Regions from separate parts of the Mesorhizobium sp. CA13 genome, predicted to be linked through region 3. Evidence: riboswitches for the same ligand, from Rfam matches in the RefSeq annotation. Region 3 holds a riboswitch; each other region holds the start of a gene.
The links. Region 3 has a riboswitch for cobalamin ahead of bluB (5,6-dimethylbenzimidazole synthase). Riboswitches for the same ligand answer to the same signal wherever they lie in the genome.
Positions count from the first base shown of each region.

Region 1 (4,178 bases), 470 kb from region 3:
GCACGCCAAGACTTTCAGCGGCATTTTCGCCGGCCAGGAAAGCGTCCAGCCGGCGATGATTCCACAGCCCGTACGCCGCAATCGTGCCGGCCCCAAGCGCCCCCAGCCAGATATTGTCCCACCGTGCCAGGCCGAGACCGCCCATCGTCCAGAACAGCACCGAATGGGCGGCGCGCTGGTCACCGGCGAAGACCAGGTAATTGGTCAATGCGGTGAACATGAAGGAGACCGCAAGTCCGGCGAGGATCAGCCGTTCGGGGCCTTGTCCCCTCACCCGCGCAACCAGCAAAAGCACAACGCAAGCCGCCAGAATACCGCCGGTGAATGCGGCGACCGGTAGCGTCCAGATCCCGAAACTGTCGCCGAAGACGGTGATGACGGAGACCGCGCCGGCGGCGGCTCCCGACGAGAGGCCGAACAGGAACGGATCGGCAAGATCGTTGCGCGTCACCGTCTGCAACAGCGCGCCGACCACGCCCAGGCCGCCGCCGACACAGATGGCCAGGATGGTGCGCGGCAGCCTGAGGTCGACGACGATCCTGCCGACCGGGCCGGACACGTCATGTCCCTTCAATCCGATCGCATGGCCAAGCGCTGCCACGACGTCGCCCAGCGGGATCATCGTCGAGCCATAGGCGATCGACAGCAGCGCGAGCACGGCGATTGCCAACGCGGCCGCCGTAATGGCCAATAGGAATGCCTTGTGCCGCAAGGTCATGGTCCCGGTCAAAAAGCTTCCGGATGCATCGCCCTGGCGATCTTGCCGATCGCTTCGATGTTGGCCGGCCCGGGTGTCAGTTCGGCATAGCGAAGCGCCACGAAGCGTTCGTTCTTGACCGCGTCCGTCTCCTTCATTGCCGGATGCGCTTTCAGGAAATCGAGCAGCTTCCGGTAGCCGCCGCCATCCTGATAGTCGAGCAGGATGAGGAATTGCGGATTGCGCGAGGCCACCGTCTCCCAATCCGTGTTGCCCCAGCTGGTGTTCATGTCGGCCATGATGTTGTCGCCGCCGGCCGCGGAAATCATGGCGTTGGGAATGGCGAACTTGCCTGATGTGAACGGCTTGTCCTCGCCGGAATCATAGAGGAACACGCGCGTTCCCCTGCGGTCGCCGACCTTGGCCGTGATTTCGGCGAGCTGCGCCTTCCAGCCGGAGACGAGCTTATCCGCCTCGGCCTCCTTGCCGAAGATCTTGCCCAGCTTCTCGACATCGCCATAGAGCAGCTCCATCGAAGCGGCAGGCCGGTTCTTGTCGAGATGGACGCAGCTTTCCGTCAGCACCAGGGTCTTGATGCCGTGCTGCGCCAGCGTATCGGGCGTCACCTCGCCGCCCGGCTTCATGCCGTAGTACCAGCCGGCGAAGAAGAAGTCGGGCTCGACAGCGACCAGGTTTTCCAGCGTCGGATATTTGGGCGCCAGTTCCGGGATCGAGCCTTGCTCGGCCTTGAATTCGGGGCCGACCTTGTACCATCCGGTGATGCCGGTCAGGCCGACGATCGACGGCTGCAGCTTCAGGGCGAAGGCCATCTCGGCCATGTTGAGATCGTGAATGACGGCACGCTTGGGCGGCGCGTCGAACGTCAGCGGCTTGCCGCAGCTGTCGACCGTCACCGGAAAGGCGAAGGCCGTAGAGGCCAGCAGGGAGAAGGCAAGAGACACGGCAAGGCGTTTCACGGATATTGCTCCTTTGTTGAACAGGATCTGCCGGAAATGGCTTCGATCACGAAGATGGCGCGGCACGGTTCGGAACCTCGAACACCGTCAGTTCGCGGTCCTCCGTCGGGTGGCGCAACCTAAAGACGTCGACACCGAAGATCTCGCGGATCAGCTGCTGGGTGAGTGCTTCGCGTGGCGGCGCCAGCACATGCAAGCGGCCATGGCTCATCACCGCGACCCTGGTGGCGAAAGGCGTCACCAGCGCCAGATCGTGCAGCACCGCGATCACGGTCATGCCGAGGCCTGCCACCAGTTCGAGCAACTCGCTGCGCGCCCGCGGGTCGAGATGGTTGGTCGGCTCGTCGAGGAATAGGATCTTCGGCTCCTGCGCGATGGCGCGGGCAAGCTGGGCGCGCTGGCGCTCGCCGCCCGACAGCGAGCCGATGGTGCGGCCAAGCAGCGGCAACAGCCCGGTCCGGCGCAGCGCCTCGACGACAATGTCGCGTTCCTCGCTCCTGTGCCTGCGGCCGGCATGCGGAACCCGGCCGAGCTCGACATAGTCGATGACCGCCAGTCGTGGATCGGGTTGATCGGTCTGGCCGACGACGGCGATGTGCAGCGCCCGCTCGGCGGTCGAAATCCTGTCGAGCCGGCGCGCGGTGAGCTTCACTTCGCCCGAACTCGGCCGCAGCATGCCCGACAGCATGCGCAGCAATGTCGTCTTGCCGGCGCCGTTGGGCCCGATGATAGCGAGGCGGTCGCCCGCCGCCACCGAAAGGCTGACCGGATGCACCAGATGCAGGCCATCCGCCGCCGCGGCCAGGTCGCGGGCCTCGAGAAGCGGCGCGGTCATGGGCAATTCCTTGCAGGGCCTGCGGGAATACGGGCCAGCGTCTTGCCTGCCAGTCCTGCCGGACGCTGGCCTGAATTCACCTCGGTGGCGATATCGCGGCAAAGCGTGCACACGACGATGCGATGCATGGGAATGCAGTGAATGCGATCGATGGCGCCGTCCAACTTCCGTCACTTTCAAAAATGGCGACGGAAGGAAGCTGGCTTGAACCGGTCGACAAGACCGAACCCGCGTCTCCTCCCGGCACACCCCGTCCGGTCACTCATGCAGATGGCAGGTCTCCTGGCTCGCGGGTCGTTGCGCCATCCTGCCTTCCCAGCCTTGCCGGCCAGTGGCTTTTTCGGATTTTGCTCGCCGCTTACAGTTGCGGGGGCAGCCATGGCTTCGACCCGAAAGGTGGGCCTCACCATGTTCCCTTTTCACCCCTCGCCTTGCGGCGCGGGGACCATCACGAGTCGCAGCCTAGGATGCAGGCAGCGTCAAGGCAAGGTCGATGCATGTTCTGTTATAACAATACACTCGCATGGTCAATCACTATCGCGTGCCACCAGTTCCAGCGGCCAGACCTCGCGAATGATCTCTGGCCCTTTCGCGCCGGCGAAAGCCGGGAGCGAGGCGAGCAGGATTTCGCCAAGCCGCCGCCCCATCGGATCCAGGCTCGGACGAAAGCCGGTCAGCGCCGGCGAGAAATAACGGCAGAGCGGCGTGTCGACGATGACGATCACCGCGACATCATGGCCGGGCTTGATCCCCATTTCGGCGAGCGCTTTGCAGCCGCCGAGCGCCATCGAGTCGTTGTTGAAGATGATCGCGGTCGGCGGATCCTTCGACCGCATGACTTGCGGTGTCACCGCGTAGCCACCGGCTTCGTTGATGAAACCATCCACAATCAGGGCGGGATCGACTTCGATGCCGTGCCGCCGCAGCGCCTTGCCATAGCCCTCCAGAAACAGATAACCGAAATTCAGGTCAAGCGACGGCCGGATGGCGGCGATGCGGCGGTGGCCGCGCGCGACCAGTCGGTCGACTGCATCGGCGCCCGCCTTCTCGAAATCCAGGTCCAGAGAAGGATAGTTGTCGTCGCCGGACCGGCTTCGGCCGAGCGTCGCGAAGGGAAAGCCTGCCTTGCTCAGATAGTCGATGCGATCGTCCTCGCGCCGCGTCCAGGCCAGCACGACGGCATCGGCACGACGTGTCTCGACGACACGGCGCAGGCGCTCCTGCTGATAGTCGCCCGGCGCGCCCATGACGATGATCAGGTCGAGCCCATGTTCGGCCAGTGCCGCTTGCAGCCCACTCAAAAACGGGATGAAAAACGGCTCGCCATATTCCTGGTCGCCCGGATGCGGCTGGAGCATGAAGGCCACGGCATGCGTGGTGCCACGGCGAAGGTTCCTGCCCGACTGGTTCGGCGAATAGTTGAGTTGCCGCGCCGCGTCGAGCACGCGCTGGCGCGTCTCGGCATTGACGTCGGCGCGCCCGTTAAGCGCGCGCGAGACCGTGCCGATCGAAATATTCAGATGCCGTGCAAGATCGTGAATGCTGGATGCCAAGACCTCCCCCTCCTGCTTCTGGCTAGCACCAGCCGGTCGTGCGGCCAAGGCGTTTCAGAACCGACGGTACAAATCCGATTGACAATATACGCCATCGGGTGTGTCATCGTAAACGT
Region 1 is NZ_JAIUHS010000001.1:324,578-328,755, forward strand. Features, by position in the region: gene LB566_RS01660 (FecCD family ABC transporter permease) at 1-718, opposite strand, end outside; gene LB566_RS01665 (ABC transporter substrate-binding protein) at 727-1,674, opposite strand; gene LB566_RS01670 (ABC transporter ATP-binding protein) at 1,721-2,509, opposite strand; cobalamin riboswitch at 2,764-2,974, opposite strand; gene LB566_RS01675 (LacI family DNA-binding transcriptional regulator) at 3,037-4,062, opposite strand.
Region 1: it holds a riboswitch for cobalamin, as region 3 does, so the genes downstream of both, LB566_RS01670 (ABC transporter ATP-binding protein) here and bluB (5,6-dimethylbenzimidazole synthase) in region 3, are expected to answer to the same signal.

Region 2 (4,178 bases), on a different contig from region 3:
CCGTTCGCGTACCCAGTCGTGGAAGCGGTGGAGGTCGTACTCCTCCGGCATCAGCACGCCGGCCTTGTGGCGCATGGAGCGCAGCCCTTTCTGGTTGACCTCGCAGATCGCGGCATCCTCCTCCAGAACCTGGGTGCCGAAACCGACGATATTGTCGATGTCGGTGGCGGCGAGCGCGTCGGGCGCGAACAGCCATTCGGCGGTCAACTCGGTCTGTTCGGGGCCAAGCGGCACCAGCCGAACGGACCTGACATAGTCGACGTGGCCGACGATGAACATCGAGGGCAGGCTGGTGGCATAGGTCTGGCCGGCGGCGCGCTCGGCCGGTGTCAGGCCCGAAAAGACCGGCCCATGAGCCTGACCGTCACGCGACCATGTTTCGGCACCCGCCCGCAGCCCGCCGGAAAACTCCGGCGCGTCATTATCGGCGTGGCGCGTCCATTCAGGATCGTCGTGCCGGCCCATCAGGCCTCGGCCATAGATCGGCACCAGTCGCGACAGGTCCTTGTGGACGCCCGGGCAGTGCAGGCATTCGTTGAAGTTTTCCCAGAAGATCTTCCAGTTGCAATCCATCACCTTGCGCAGCACATGGCCTGATGCCAGCGATTCCAGCGGCCAGTTGCCGAGATCGCCGGAGGCCGGGTCGAAGGATGAGTGCGCCGAGCCGGCGGCATCTTCCGCGAGATTGACGAAGACGAAGCCGCGCCAGACCGACAGCGCGACGCGATAGAGCGGATGGTCCGCCTTGTCGAAACCGTCGGGCAGCGTTTTCGACGGCACGCGTACGAGATCGCCGCGCAGCGAATAGGACCATGCGTGATAGGGGCAGGTGATCAGCCGCGCCTTCAACCGGCCAGCACTTTCCTGGCAAAGCTGCGAGCCGCGATGCCGGCAGGTGTTGTGGAAGGCGCGCAGTTCGCCGGTGTCGTCGCGCAGCACGACGATCTCCTGAGTGCCGACACGGAAGGTGCGGAAAGCCAGCGGTTGGGCGAGATCAGCTTCACGGCAGACGAGCAGCCAGTTCCTGTACCAGATGGCGTCGAGGTCGCGCTGGTAGCTCTCCACGTCCCAATAGGCCGACGACGGCAATGTCGGCTCGGCCCGGGTGAGGCCGTTATAGGGGGCGTGCTGGCTCTGGACGGGCTGCATGGCTGGCCTCCTGTGAGGATGGCAGCCGACACCCGCCCACGGAAATTGTCAATTGCAGCGGAGCAGGCGGCCGACGGCGCTAAAGCGCTTGTCGTCGTCGGAATTTGGTTTGCCGGATGCGGCGATTTTCCCTATAGTCACCTTCGTCGTCGGTTCCGATTGGAGCCAAGAGGGAATGCGGTGCGGGCAGATTTGCTGCCCAATGCCGTGGCTGCCCCCGCAACTGTGTGCGGTAGTCCTCTCCATATGCCACTGAAGATTTTCTTCGGGAAGGTGGGGAAGGGCGCTGATCCGCGAGCCAGGAGACCTGCCGGCGACAGGAAACTGACTTCGATGCCCTCGGGTGGAGGGCGAAAGGACAAGACATGAATACCGCTTCCGTCTCCCTCGGCGCCTCCATCTCCTCGCAGTCGCGCCTCCTGCAGCTCGCGCTCGCGGCGCTGCTCGGCGTTTTCGTCGTCGGCTTTGTCGGTTTCTCGCATATAGACGCGGTCCACAATGCCGCGCACGACTATCGCCACTCGATGGCGTTTCCCTGCCACTGATAGGGATTTGACATCATGAACCTGTTTCGCAACGTCGTGTTCGTCGCGGCGATCGCAGGGCTCGTGGCCGGCGTCGTTCTCGCCTGCATGCAGGCCTATGCCACCGTGCCGCTGATCCTGAAGGCGGAAGTCTACGAACAGGCGGGCGGCGGCCATCACCACGACCATGCCGCACCGGCCGCGACCGACAACAACGCCATGAGCTCCGCGGCGCCGGCAGCCGCTGAAGCTGCTCCGGCGGAAGAGGAAGGCTGGGCGCCGGCCGACGGCTTCGAGCGCTTCGCCTTCAGCGTGCTTGCCAACATCGTCACCGGCATCGGCTTCGCGCTGGTCCTGGTCGCGGTTTCGGAATTCGCCGGCGGCATTGGCAACTGGCGCCAGGGCGTGTTCTGGGGACTGGCCGGCTTTGCCGTGTTCACGCTGGCGCCGGGTCTCGGGCTGCCGCCGGAACTGCCTGCCATGCCCGCCGCCGAGCTTCTGCCGCGCCAGATCTGGTGGACGGCAACGGTGGCGGCAACGGCGATCGGCCTTGCCCTGATCGCCTTCCGCAAATCACTGCCGCTGGCGATTCTGGGCGTGGTGTTGATCGTCGCGCCGCATATTGTCGGCGCGCCGCAGCCGGACAGTTTCGAGACGCCGATTCCGGAAGGCCTGCACCATCAGTTCGTGGTGGCGGTGACAGTGACCAACCTGGTGTTCTGGCTCGTGCTCGGCGCTGCCGTCGGCGTGGTGCGTGGACGCTTCACCGGCCGCGCGACGAGCCTGTGCGACAGCTTTGCCTGATCGCGGAAGACTGACCTTCATCATCGGGGGTGCGCGCTCCGGCAAGAGCGCCCACGCCGAAACGCTGATGACGGCCTTGCCTTCGCCATGGGCCTACATCGCCACGGCGCAAGCCTATGACGACGAGATGCGGCAGCGTATCGCGCTGCATCGGTCGCGACGCGGTGAAGGCTGGATGACGATCGATGCACCGCTCGACCTTGTCGGTGCGCTTGAGGCCTTGCCCGACAACCAGCCGGTGCTTGTTGATTGCCTGACGCTCTGGCTGACCAATCACATGCTGGCCGATCATGATGTAGAGGCCGAATGCCGGCGGCTGGCTGACATGCTGTCGCGGCCGCGCGGGCCCTGGTTCGTGGTATCCAACGAGGTCGGGCAAGGCATCGTGCCCGACAATGCGCTGGGACGCCGGTTCCGCGACGCCGCCGGCCGGCTCAACCAGCAGGTCGCCGCGATTGCCGATACCGTGCTTTTGATGGTGGCGGGGCTGCCGCTCAAGGTGAAGTGACATGACCGACATCGACGAAAAGGACGAAGAGCGCCACCGCGCCAAGATGGCCAAGCGCAAGGCGGTGCAGGATGCCGAGGTGGCGAGCAAGACGGTTGAAAAGGGTCTGCTGATCGTCAACACCGGGCCTGGCAAAGGCAAGACGACGGCTGCCTTCGGTCTGGCGTTGCGGATGCTCGGCTACGGCAAGCGCGTCGGCGTCGTCCAGTTCATCAAGGGCAAATGGCATACGGGTGAGAAGGAGGCCTTCGCCGCGTTTGGCGACCGCGTCGTCTGGCACGCGATGGGCGAGGGCTTCACCTGGGAGACGCAGGATCTGAAGCGCGACATCGCGGCGGCCGAGGCCGCGTGGGCCAAGGCGCTGGAGCTGATGGCCGATCCGTCGATCAGTCTTGTCGTGCTCGACGAGCTCAACATCGCGCTGCGCTACGAGTATCTCGATCTCGACAAGGTGGTCGCCGCGCTGAAAGCGCGCCGCGAGGGCCTGCACGTCGTCGTCACCGGCCGCAACGCCAAGCCGGCGCTGGTCGAGGCGGCCGATCTGGTCACCGAGATGGGGCTGACCAAGCACCATTTTGCGGCCGGCGTGAGGGCGCAGCAAGGGATAGAGTTCTAGAACGCCAGAATCGCGAGCAGCGAAACCAACCCGAACAGCGCGATCAGCAGGTAGTCGGCGACCCGGTAGAGTTTCAGCGCCCGCCTTATGTCGATGCTCTCGGCTTCGCGCCGGCCGCCTTCGCCCATGAACGCGTCGTCGACCGTTACGCCGCCATAGCTGCGCGGCCCGGCGAGCGCCAGGCCAAGTGCGCCGGCCATCGCCGCCTCCGGCCAGCCGGCATTGGGTGAGCGGTGCTTTTTCGCGTCGCGCCGCACCGCAGCCCACGCGTTGCGGGGATCGGCTCCCTTGACCAGGAAAGCCGCCAACGCGATCAGCAGCGCCGTCAGCCGCGAGGCAGGCAGGTTGATCCAGTCGTCGAAGCGCGCCGCCGCCCAGCCGAAGGCTTCGTGGCGGGGCGTGCGGTGGCCGATCATCGAATCGGCGGTGTTGGCGGCCTTGTAGGCGGCGCCGCCGGCAAGGCCGCCGACGCCCGTCCAGAAGGCGGGGGCAACGATGCCGTCGGAAAAATTCTCGGCCAGGCTCTCGATCGCGGCGCGGCAGACGCCGGCCCTGTCGAGGGTTTCGGGATCGCGGC
Region 2 is NZ_JAIUHS010000012.1:67,274-71,451, forward strand. Features, by position in the region: gene LB566_RS23760 (aromatic ring-hydroxylating oxygenase subunit alpha) at 1-1,149, opposite strand, end outside; cobalamin riboswitch at 1,283-1,479, shown strand; gene LB566_RS23765 (CbtB domain-containing protein) at 1,515-1,694, shown strand; gene LB566_RS23770 (CbtA family protein) at 1,710-2,477, shown strand; gene cobU (bifunctional adenosylcobinamide kinase/adenosylcobinamide-phosphate guanylyltransferase) at 2,470-2,985, shown strand; gene cobO (cob(I)yrinic acid a,c-diamide adenosyltransferase) at 2,987-3,601, shown strand; gene cbiB (adenosylcobinamide-phosphate synthase CbiB) at 3,598-4,178, opposite strand, start outside.
Region 2: it holds a riboswitch for cobalamin, as region 3 does, so the genes downstream of both, LB566_RS23765 (CbtB domain-containing protein) here and bluB (5,6-dimethylbenzimidazole synthase) in region 3, are expected to answer to the same signal.

Region 3 (4,178 bases):
TCCGCGTCGATGTCGGGAAGCCGCGCGACAGCGGTGTTCTCGAACACCGGCGCTACTTCCTCCTTGCCGTCCGGCAGCGCCAGCCATGTCTGCAGGCCCGAGACCGACATCGGCGCGCCGCGCAGTTCTTCCGGCGTGCGCTCCGAATGGACGATGCCGCGGCCGGCGGTCATCAGGTTCACGTCACCCGGCTCGATCACCATTTCGGTGCCGAGCGAATCGCGATGCCTGATCCTGCCATCGAACAGGTAGGTGACCGTCGACAGACCGATATGCGGATGCGGCCGGACGTCGAGCGCCTGACCGGCGCGCAGGATGGCAGGCCCCATGCGGTCGAAGAAGATGAAGGGACCGACCAGCCGCCTTCTGGCAGTCGGCAAGGCACGGCGAACCTGAAAACCGCCAATGTCCTTCGCGTTCGGAATGACCATCAATTCGATCTGGTCGCTGGCAAAGGCGTCGCCTATTTCGGGGTCCTTCCCGGGGAAGAAGCTCATGAACTCTCCTTGTCAGCCGCCGATGGCTGCTTTGGCCAGATCAGGCAAAGCGGATCGCCGCCCTCGCCCGCAGTTTGGCCGCCACTTCTTCACGGTTGCGCGGATGCTGGTTGGTTTCAAGCGAATCGAGAAGCTCGCGCGCCGACGCCGCGATGGCCTCGACGGCATGGTCGAATGCGTGCTGGTTCTGCTTCGAAGGCCGCGTCGTTCCGCTCAGCTTGCGGACGAACTGAAGGGCTGCATCGCGCACCTCGTCATCGGTTGCCGGCGGATCAAAATTGAACAGGGTCTTGATGTTTCTGCACATCGCTTCCGTATCTCCTCTTGTCCTGGAGCCGTTTCAATCGGGATGCGTTCTATCCTCAATCATGATCGTGTCAAAAACCAGAGAGACGGCTGCGTGCCTCAATCCGCGTCCAGCGGCTCCGTCCCGATCGGCTTGCCGTCGCGGGACAGCCTGATCTTCTCCACCTTGTCCTCGGCCGCCTTGAGCAGCCGGTCGCAATGCACCTTCAGCGCCTCGCCGCGCTCGTAGATCCTGATCGACTGGTCGAGCGGCACATCGCCACGCTCCAGATCATCGACGATCTTCTCCAGCGCGTCGAGAGCCTGTTCGAAGCTCATCGCCTTGACGTCTTCGTTGGTTTCACCAGCCATCATTCATCCTTTCATCAGTCGCCCGACATGGGCGGCGACCGAAAATGCCAATCCTTGCAGATCGTAGCCGCCCTCGAGCAGGCTGACGAGCCGGTTGCCGCTGTGGCGCGCCGCGCGCTGCATGAGCTGGCCGGTCGCCCAGTCGAAATCATCCTCGGTCAGGTTGATCTCGGCCAGCGGGTCGCGATGATGCGCGTCGAAGCCGGCCGAAATAATGATCAGGTCGGGTGCAAAATTGTCGAGCGAGGGCAGCACGCGCGACAGGAAGGCATCGCGGAACGCCTCGCTGCCGGTTTGCGGCGCAAGCGGCGCGTTGACGATGTTGCCGGCGCCGGTTTCGTTCTTTGCTCCGGTGCCGGGGTAGAGCGGCATCTGGTGCGTCGAGCAATAAAGCACGGACGGATCGTCCCAGAAAATATCCTGCGTGCCGTTACCGTGATGCACGTCCCAGTCGACGATGGCGACACGTTCGATACCGTGTTTGCGCTGTGCATAACGTGCGGCGATGGCCGCCGTGTTGAACAGGCAGAAGCCCATCGCGGTCGCTTTCTCGGCATGGTGGCCGGGCGGTCGGGCGGCGACGAAAACGTTGTCTGCCCGGCCGGCAAAGACGTCGTCGACACCGGCGTTGGCGGCGCCGATCGCGGTGATCGCCGCCTGCCAGCTCTTCGGGCTGGCCGTTGTGTCGGCATCGATGCGGGCGATGCCCGTCTCGGGAATGGCGGCGCGCACTCGTTCGACGAAGTCGGCGGGATGCGCATAGAGAATGGTGGCCTCGTCGCCTTCCGGCGCCTCAGTGCGGTCGAGCGCGGCAAAAGCTTCGTCGTCGAGCACGCGCTCGATGGCGCGCAAGCGGTCCGGCCGCTCCGGATGGCCGGGTGGCGTGATGTGCTCGAGGAAGATCGGATGGGTGTAGAGACGAGTGGCCATGCTCCCTATCTAGTGCCCCGGCGCGGCGATAGCCATGCGTTGCGGCCTGATGGCTGGGGAAAATCGCGCCTGCGTCCATTCGCGTCGCCGCTGGGATTGGCGGCGCGGAGGCTTCGTCGTAAAGTCCCGGCCGCTGCCTGGTGCCCGCCGCGAGCGGGAGAATCGGGAACACGGTTTGATCCCGTGGCGTGCCCAACGCTGTAAGGGGGACCGCGCCGGTAAGTGCCACTGTCGATGACGGGAAGGCGCCGGACGCGGGTTGATCCCGAGCCAGAAGACCGGCCTGGCAGGCATCGTCATCCGCATGGTCAGGCGGACGGCAGTTGATTGCAATCGCAAGGGGACAAGCGATGCCGGACGATATGACCATCCCCGTGGGTGACGGATTCGACCAGATGGCGCGCGATGCGGTCTACCGCGCAATGTTCACGCGGCGCGATGTCCGCAGCCATTTTACATCAGAGGCCGTCGACGACGAGGTGCTGGCGCGGCTGCTGCTTGCCGCCCATCACGCGCCATCGGTCGGCTTCATGCAGCCATGGAATTTCATCGTCATTCGTGGCACCGAACGACGGGAACAGGTGCGCGACCTGTTCCTGGCGGCGCGCGAGCAGGAATTGCCCGCCATCGAGGAAGAGCGGCGGGCGCTCTACCGCAAGCTCAAGCTGGAAGGCATCTGCGAAAGCGCGCTCAATATCTGCATCACCTGCGACCGCCGACGCTCACAGGGTTCGCCGCTGGGACGCTGGCACAATCCCGAGATGGATCTCTACAGCACGGTCTGCGCGGTGCAGAATTTCTGGCTGGCGGCGCGCGCCGAAGGCGTCGGGGTCGGCTGGGTCAGCATTATCGAGGCGCGGGCGTTGAAAGACCTTCTGTCGATTCCCGAGCATGTGACGCCGGTGGCCTATCTCTGTATCGGCCGCGTCTCCGAGTTCGCGCCGAAACCGGACCTCGAAACACATGGCTGGGGTCGACGGTTGCCGCTGCCCGAGCTGATCATGAGCGAGACGTTTTGCGGACAGGGCGAAGTGCCGCTCAAGTCAACGATCGCCCGCCTCAAGGCGGCAACATGCGAAAAATCTGTCAAACCCTTGATTTGATTGCCGCTACGGCATGCTCAGCGCTGCCGGCGGCCTGCGCCTTGTCCTGAGCATCTGAACCTGGAAGCACCTCGGCTATCCGCCTTCAGGCGGCTGTGGCACCCTTCCTCAACAATCCTTCGAGCAGTTGCTTGAATGCCGCCACCACGGTCTTTGATGTCGCTTCCGGGTCGTTCGAATTGGCGATCCGCTGCGCCGCCTGACTGCTCGCCCCGTTGATCAGCCGTGCCGCGGTCTCGGGGTCGACGCCCGAGACGACCACCCCGTCGCCCTGCAGCGTCGTCAGGTGATCGGTCATCGACGCGACGCAGGCATTGGCGTTCGGCCATTGCGCGGGGTCCCCCAGCACGGCCGGACCGTCCCGGAACATGATGCGCTGGATTTCCGGCTCCAGCGCCATTTCGATGTAGCTCGTGCATTCGTCGACGAAGCTTTGCCAGCGGGTCGGTGCTTTCGCTGCAACCTCATTCACCCGTGCCGCCATCTCGGCGTCGATCTCGGCGATGACCGCCTGCAAGAGCCCCTTCTTGTCGCCGAAATGATGGTAGAGCGCACCGCGCGTCAGTCCCGCCGATGCGGTGAAATCGTCCATCGACGCTTCGGCATAGCCGATCGTTCCGAACGCATGCCGGGCCGCGGCAATCAATTTGGCGCGCGTTTCGGCGATCATTTCCTTGCGGGGCTTGTGCATCTCTTCTGGCCTTACCCACATACGTTCCGTATGCCAATTGACATACGCAACGTATGATCTATTTAGTGTTCATACGCATCGTATGTAATTTCCGAATCGCCTTTTGTCGAGGAACGGACCATGCAGAACCCCTATTCCGAGATTTTTCGAGCCCCTGGCGCCAAGGGCTTTGCCGCTGCAGGCTTCATGGCGCGCCTGCCGATCGCCATGGCGCCGATCGGCATCGTCGCGATGCTGTCGCAGACGCGTGGCGAATACTGGCTGGCGGGCGCCGTCTCGGCGACATTCGCGCTGGCCAAC
Region 3 is NZ_JAIUHS010000001.1:796,760-800,937, forward strand. Features, by position in the region: gene LB566_RS04050 (pirin family protein) at 1-497, opposite strand, end outside; gene LB566_RS04055 (DUF2277 domain-containing protein) at 538-804, opposite strand; gene LB566_RS04060 (exodeoxyribonuclease VII small subunit) at 903-1,154, opposite strand; gene LB566_RS04065 (histone deacetylase family protein) at 1,158-2,084, opposite strand; cobalamin riboswitch at 2,206-2,386, shown strand; gene bluB (5,6-dimethylbenzimidazole synthase) at 2,435-3,187, shown strand; gene LB566_RS04075 (TetR/AcrR family transcriptional regulator) at 3,273-3,878, opposite strand; gene LB566_RS04080 (MFS transporter) at 3,999-4,178, shown strand, end outside.

Region 4 (4,178 bases), on a different contig from region 3:
CCGATGACGACCAGGCGCGAGCGGCGGTCGTCGTCAGCCGTCCAGGCGCGGTCGTAGTAATGATTGACGCGCGGACCGACCGCCTGCAGCAAAAGCCGCATCGGCTTGCCGCCGACCTCGACGAAGCCTTTCACCCGCAGCACGTTTTCCTGTTCGGCGGCGGTCGCGACCCGCTTTGCCAGGTCGTCCGGGTTGGCGATCGAGGGAATGTCGACGATGAAGGTGTCGAAGTCGTCATGCTCGTGGTCGAAGGCGCCGTCATGATGGGACTTGCGGTTCTCGATGTCGTCCTCGACGGCGAGGCCCAGCCCGAGCAGCACGGACGGATCGACCTTGCCATGAGCCGTCGGCACAACCTTCACGGCGCGAGCGGAGTGTTCGCCAATGATGGCGTTGGCGCGAGCCGAACCTGCGGCATCCATCAGGTCGCTCTTCGACAGGATGATGAGGTCGGCGCAGGCGATCTGGTCCTCGAACACCTCCTCGACCGGGTCGTCATGATCGAGGCTCTCATCCTCGGCGCGCTGCGCCCGCAGGGCGTCCATGTCGTTGGCGACGCGCCCCTCCGCCAATGCCGGACCGTCGACCACGGCGATCACACCGTCGACCGTCACGCGGCTCTTCACCGTCGGCCACTGGAAGGCCTGGACCAGCGGCTTCGGCAAAGCCAGGCCTGAGGTTTCGATCAGGATGTGGTCGACCTTCGGCCTCAGCGACAGGATCTGGTCGAGCGCCGGGACAAAATCGTCGGCGACGGTGCAGCAGATGCAGCCATTGGCCAGTTCGACGATGTTTTCCTCCGGGCAGGTGTCGATGCCGCAGCCCTTGAGGATCTCGCCGTCGATGCCGATGTCGCCGAATTCGTTGACGATGATGGCGATACGCTTGCCGCCCGCGTTTTCCAGGAGGTGGCGGACCAGCGTGGTTTTGCCGGCACCCAGGAAGCCGGTGACGACGGTACAGGGGACGCGGGAGAGAGTGGCGGCGGAAACTGCGGCGGTCATGGTCAGTCCTTCAACAGGTCAAGGGGTGGAATGCGGGCCACGAGGCCGCGCTTGAGGGAATCGGGCCGGCCACGCCAGGGGATAAGGCCGTCGGTCGAAGTGGCGAAAAGTTTCGCGCCGGTGACGAGGTCGGCGCCACTGGCGATGTTCAGGTCGCCGAAGACATAACTCCAGCAGCCGTCGCGAAGGATCGCAGCACTGAGGCGGCGCTTGCAGTTGCCAAGGCATTCGACCGTGCGGACGCGGACATTGTCGGCCGTTGCGGCTTGGCGCGTGTCTTGAGCCAAAACTTCGCCGGCGCGGGGATGGGCATCGGAACCGGTCTCGTCGCGGCAGGAAGCGCAGACGATGACAGTGACGCCGGCCAAGGCGTCGCTATCGCCAGACAAAATGTCCGCTGTTTCAGCCGGGAAACTGCTGTCGCGTTCCAAATCGGGCTCCTTGCCCGGAAAACCCGCCGGGCGATCGGATTCTTATGTCTCAGACGGCAGGTCTCCTGGCTCGCGGGTCATCGCCTTCGTGCCGCCTTCCCGGGACCGTCCCAGTGGTTTTCGGCCTTGGCTCGTCGCTTACAGTTGCGGGGACAGCCGCGGATTTGAAATCGAGATTTCGCACCGCATTCCCTCTTGGCTCCTCCCTTTGCCGAGAGGAGACCGTCTGGAAGGGATTTAGGCTCTTGCAGGCGGCGGTGTCAACGCGCGTCTACGACACGGCAATGTCAGCGAGCGGCTGCCCAAGGTCGCCGGCGGGCGTAACCTCAATCCGTTCGAGGCCGAGCCAGCCCTGCATCTGCGTCAATTCCTGGAAGAGTTGCGCGGCGGTCTCAGGCGGCGCGCTCGGCTCGGCATAGGCCGCGTGGACGCGTAGCACGCCGGCCGGCCGGTCGGCCTTGAGGTCGACGCGCGCCACGATCCTGTCGCCGAGCAGGAAGGGCAGGACGTAATAGCCGTATTGCCGCTTTTCGGCAGGGGTGTAGATTTCTATGCGGTAGTGAAAATCGAACAGCCGCTCCGTGCGCGAGCGCTCGAAGACGACCGGATCGAACGGCGCCAGCAGGGCGCGGGCCTCGATCCTGCGGGGAATGCGGGCCTCCTTGTGGAGGTAAGCCGGTTTGTTCCAACCCTCGACACGCACCGGCACCAGCTCGCCTGTTTCAACCAGTTCCTCCAGCCGGCCCTTCATGTCGGCCGGCGACAGGCGGAAATAGTCGCGCAGGTCGCTTGCTGTCGCGACGCCATGGGCGCGGGCGGAGATCCGCAGCAATTCCCGATGCGCGTCCTCGGCTGATGGCACCGGCAGATCGAGGATTGCCTGCGGCAGCACGCGCTCGGGCAGATCATAGAAGCGTTCGAAGCCACGGCGGTGCGCGGTGGTGATGCGTCCTGCCCAGAACAGCCATTCGAAGGCATGCTTGGCGTGGCTCCAGCCCCACCAGCCGCCGGATCCTTTCTGGCCTTCGAGCGCGGACGCAGCTATCGGACCGCGCTCCGCGACCTCGCGGTAGATCTCTTCTATATAGGCGGCGTGCTCACGGCCCCATTTGGCCAGTCCCAGGTACATTTCATCGCCGCGCTCGGCGCGCTGCATGCGCCAACGCATCAACGGGTAGGTCTCGACCGGCAGGAACGAGGCCTCGTGGGCCCAGTACTCGAACACCGTGCGCTTGCGCGTGACGGCGGCGTTGTCGAGCAAGGTGAACGGGTAGGGGCCAAGGCGCGAATAGAGCGGCATATAATGAGCGCGCACCACAGCGCTGACGGAATCGATCTGCAGCAGGCCGGTACGCGAGAGCACACGGGCGAAGTGGCGTCGGTCGGGCGTGCCGGCGGGGCGGGGATCAGTGAACCCTTGGGCGGCGAGCGCGATGCGCCGGGCCATGGCGAGCGAGATCTTTTCCTTCATTCGGATGCGACTCTGAGGCTTGTTGAGCGTCGTTCGGACAGTTGATTCCAGCGATGCTAGCAGGGTTTTGGCGGCAACTCTGTCAGGAGAGAAAAGTGGAGTAAAAAGCGAAGGAAATCAAACAAGAGCGGATCGGACCAGTTTCTTCCCTTATGCCGTCCAGGCCGGTGTTTTGAACAAGGTTTGACTTGCTTCGCCGGAAGCCCTGCGCTAACCCTCGCCGCGTTGCAGCAAAGGCCCCTTAAAACGGTTCAGCGGTTAAACTGTCACGCTTCCGCAATAGGGTCTGGTGCTGTAATCAAAATGGATTGGCGCCAACGGAAAGCCGCAGCATGAACGCACTTCTCAGTTCGTACCTGCCCATCGTCCTGTTTATCGCAGTGGCGGCGGCTGTCGGCGTTGCGCTTATCGTGGCGCCGTTCCTGGTGGCCTATCGCAATCCCGACCCGGAAAAGCTTTCCGCCTACGAATGCGGGTTCAACTCGTTCGATGACGCCCGCATGAAGTTCGACATCCGCTTCTACCTTGTGTCGATCCTGTTCATCATCTTCGACCTGGAAGTGGCCTTCCTGTTTCCGTGGGCGGTGTCTTTCTCGAAAATCGGCATGCTCGGTTTCTGGTCGATGATGGTGTTTTTGGCGGTGCTGACCATCGGCTTTGCCTATGAATGGAAAAAAGGAGCGCTCGAATGGGATTGAGCGACAGTTCCGGCACGCTCGTCGCGCCGAAGCCCAAGGGTCTGATCGATCCCAATACCGGCAGGCCGGTTGGGTCCGATGATCCGTTTTTCCTCGAGATCAACGACGAACTCGCCGACAAGGGCTTTCTCGTCACCTCGACCGAAGCGCTGATCACCTGGGCGCGCAGCGGCTCGCTGATGTTCATGACCTTCGGCCTCGCCTGCTGCGCCGTCGAGATGATCCACACCTCGATGCCGCGCTACGATTCGGAGCGGTTCGGTGTTGCTCCTCGCGCGTCTCCGCGCCAGTCCGACATCATGATCGTTGCCGGCACGCTGACCAACAAGATGGCTCCGGCGCTGCGCAAGGTCTACGACCAGATGCCGGAGCCGCGCTACGTCATCTCGATGGGCTCCTGCGCCAATGGCGGTGGCTATTACCACTATTCCTATTCGGTAGTGCGCGGCTGCGACCGCATCGTGCCGGTCGACATCTATGTGCCCGGCTGTCCGCCGAGCGCCGAAGCGCTGCTCTATGGCATTCTTCTGCTCCAGAAGAAGATCCGCCGCACCGGCACGATCGAACGGTAAAT
Region 4 is NZ_JAIUHS010000012.1:32,599-36,776, forward strand. Features, by position in the region: gene cobW (cobalamin biosynthesis protein CobW) at 1-1,004, opposite strand, end outside; gene LB566_RS23595 (DUF1636 family protein) at 1,007-1,435, opposite strand; cobalamin riboswitch at 1,473-1,677, opposite strand; gene LB566_RS23600 (winged helix-turn-helix domain-containing protein) at 1,707-2,906, opposite strand; gene LB566_RS23605 (NADH-quinone oxidoreductase subunit A) at 3,239-3,604, shown strand; gene LB566_RS23610 (NuoB/complex I 20 kDa subunit family protein) at 3,595-4,176, shown strand.
Region 4: it holds a riboswitch for cobalamin, as region 3 does, so the genes downstream of both, LB566_RS23595 (DUF1636 family protein) here and bluB (5,6-dimethylbenzimidazole synthase) in region 3, are expected to answer to the same signal.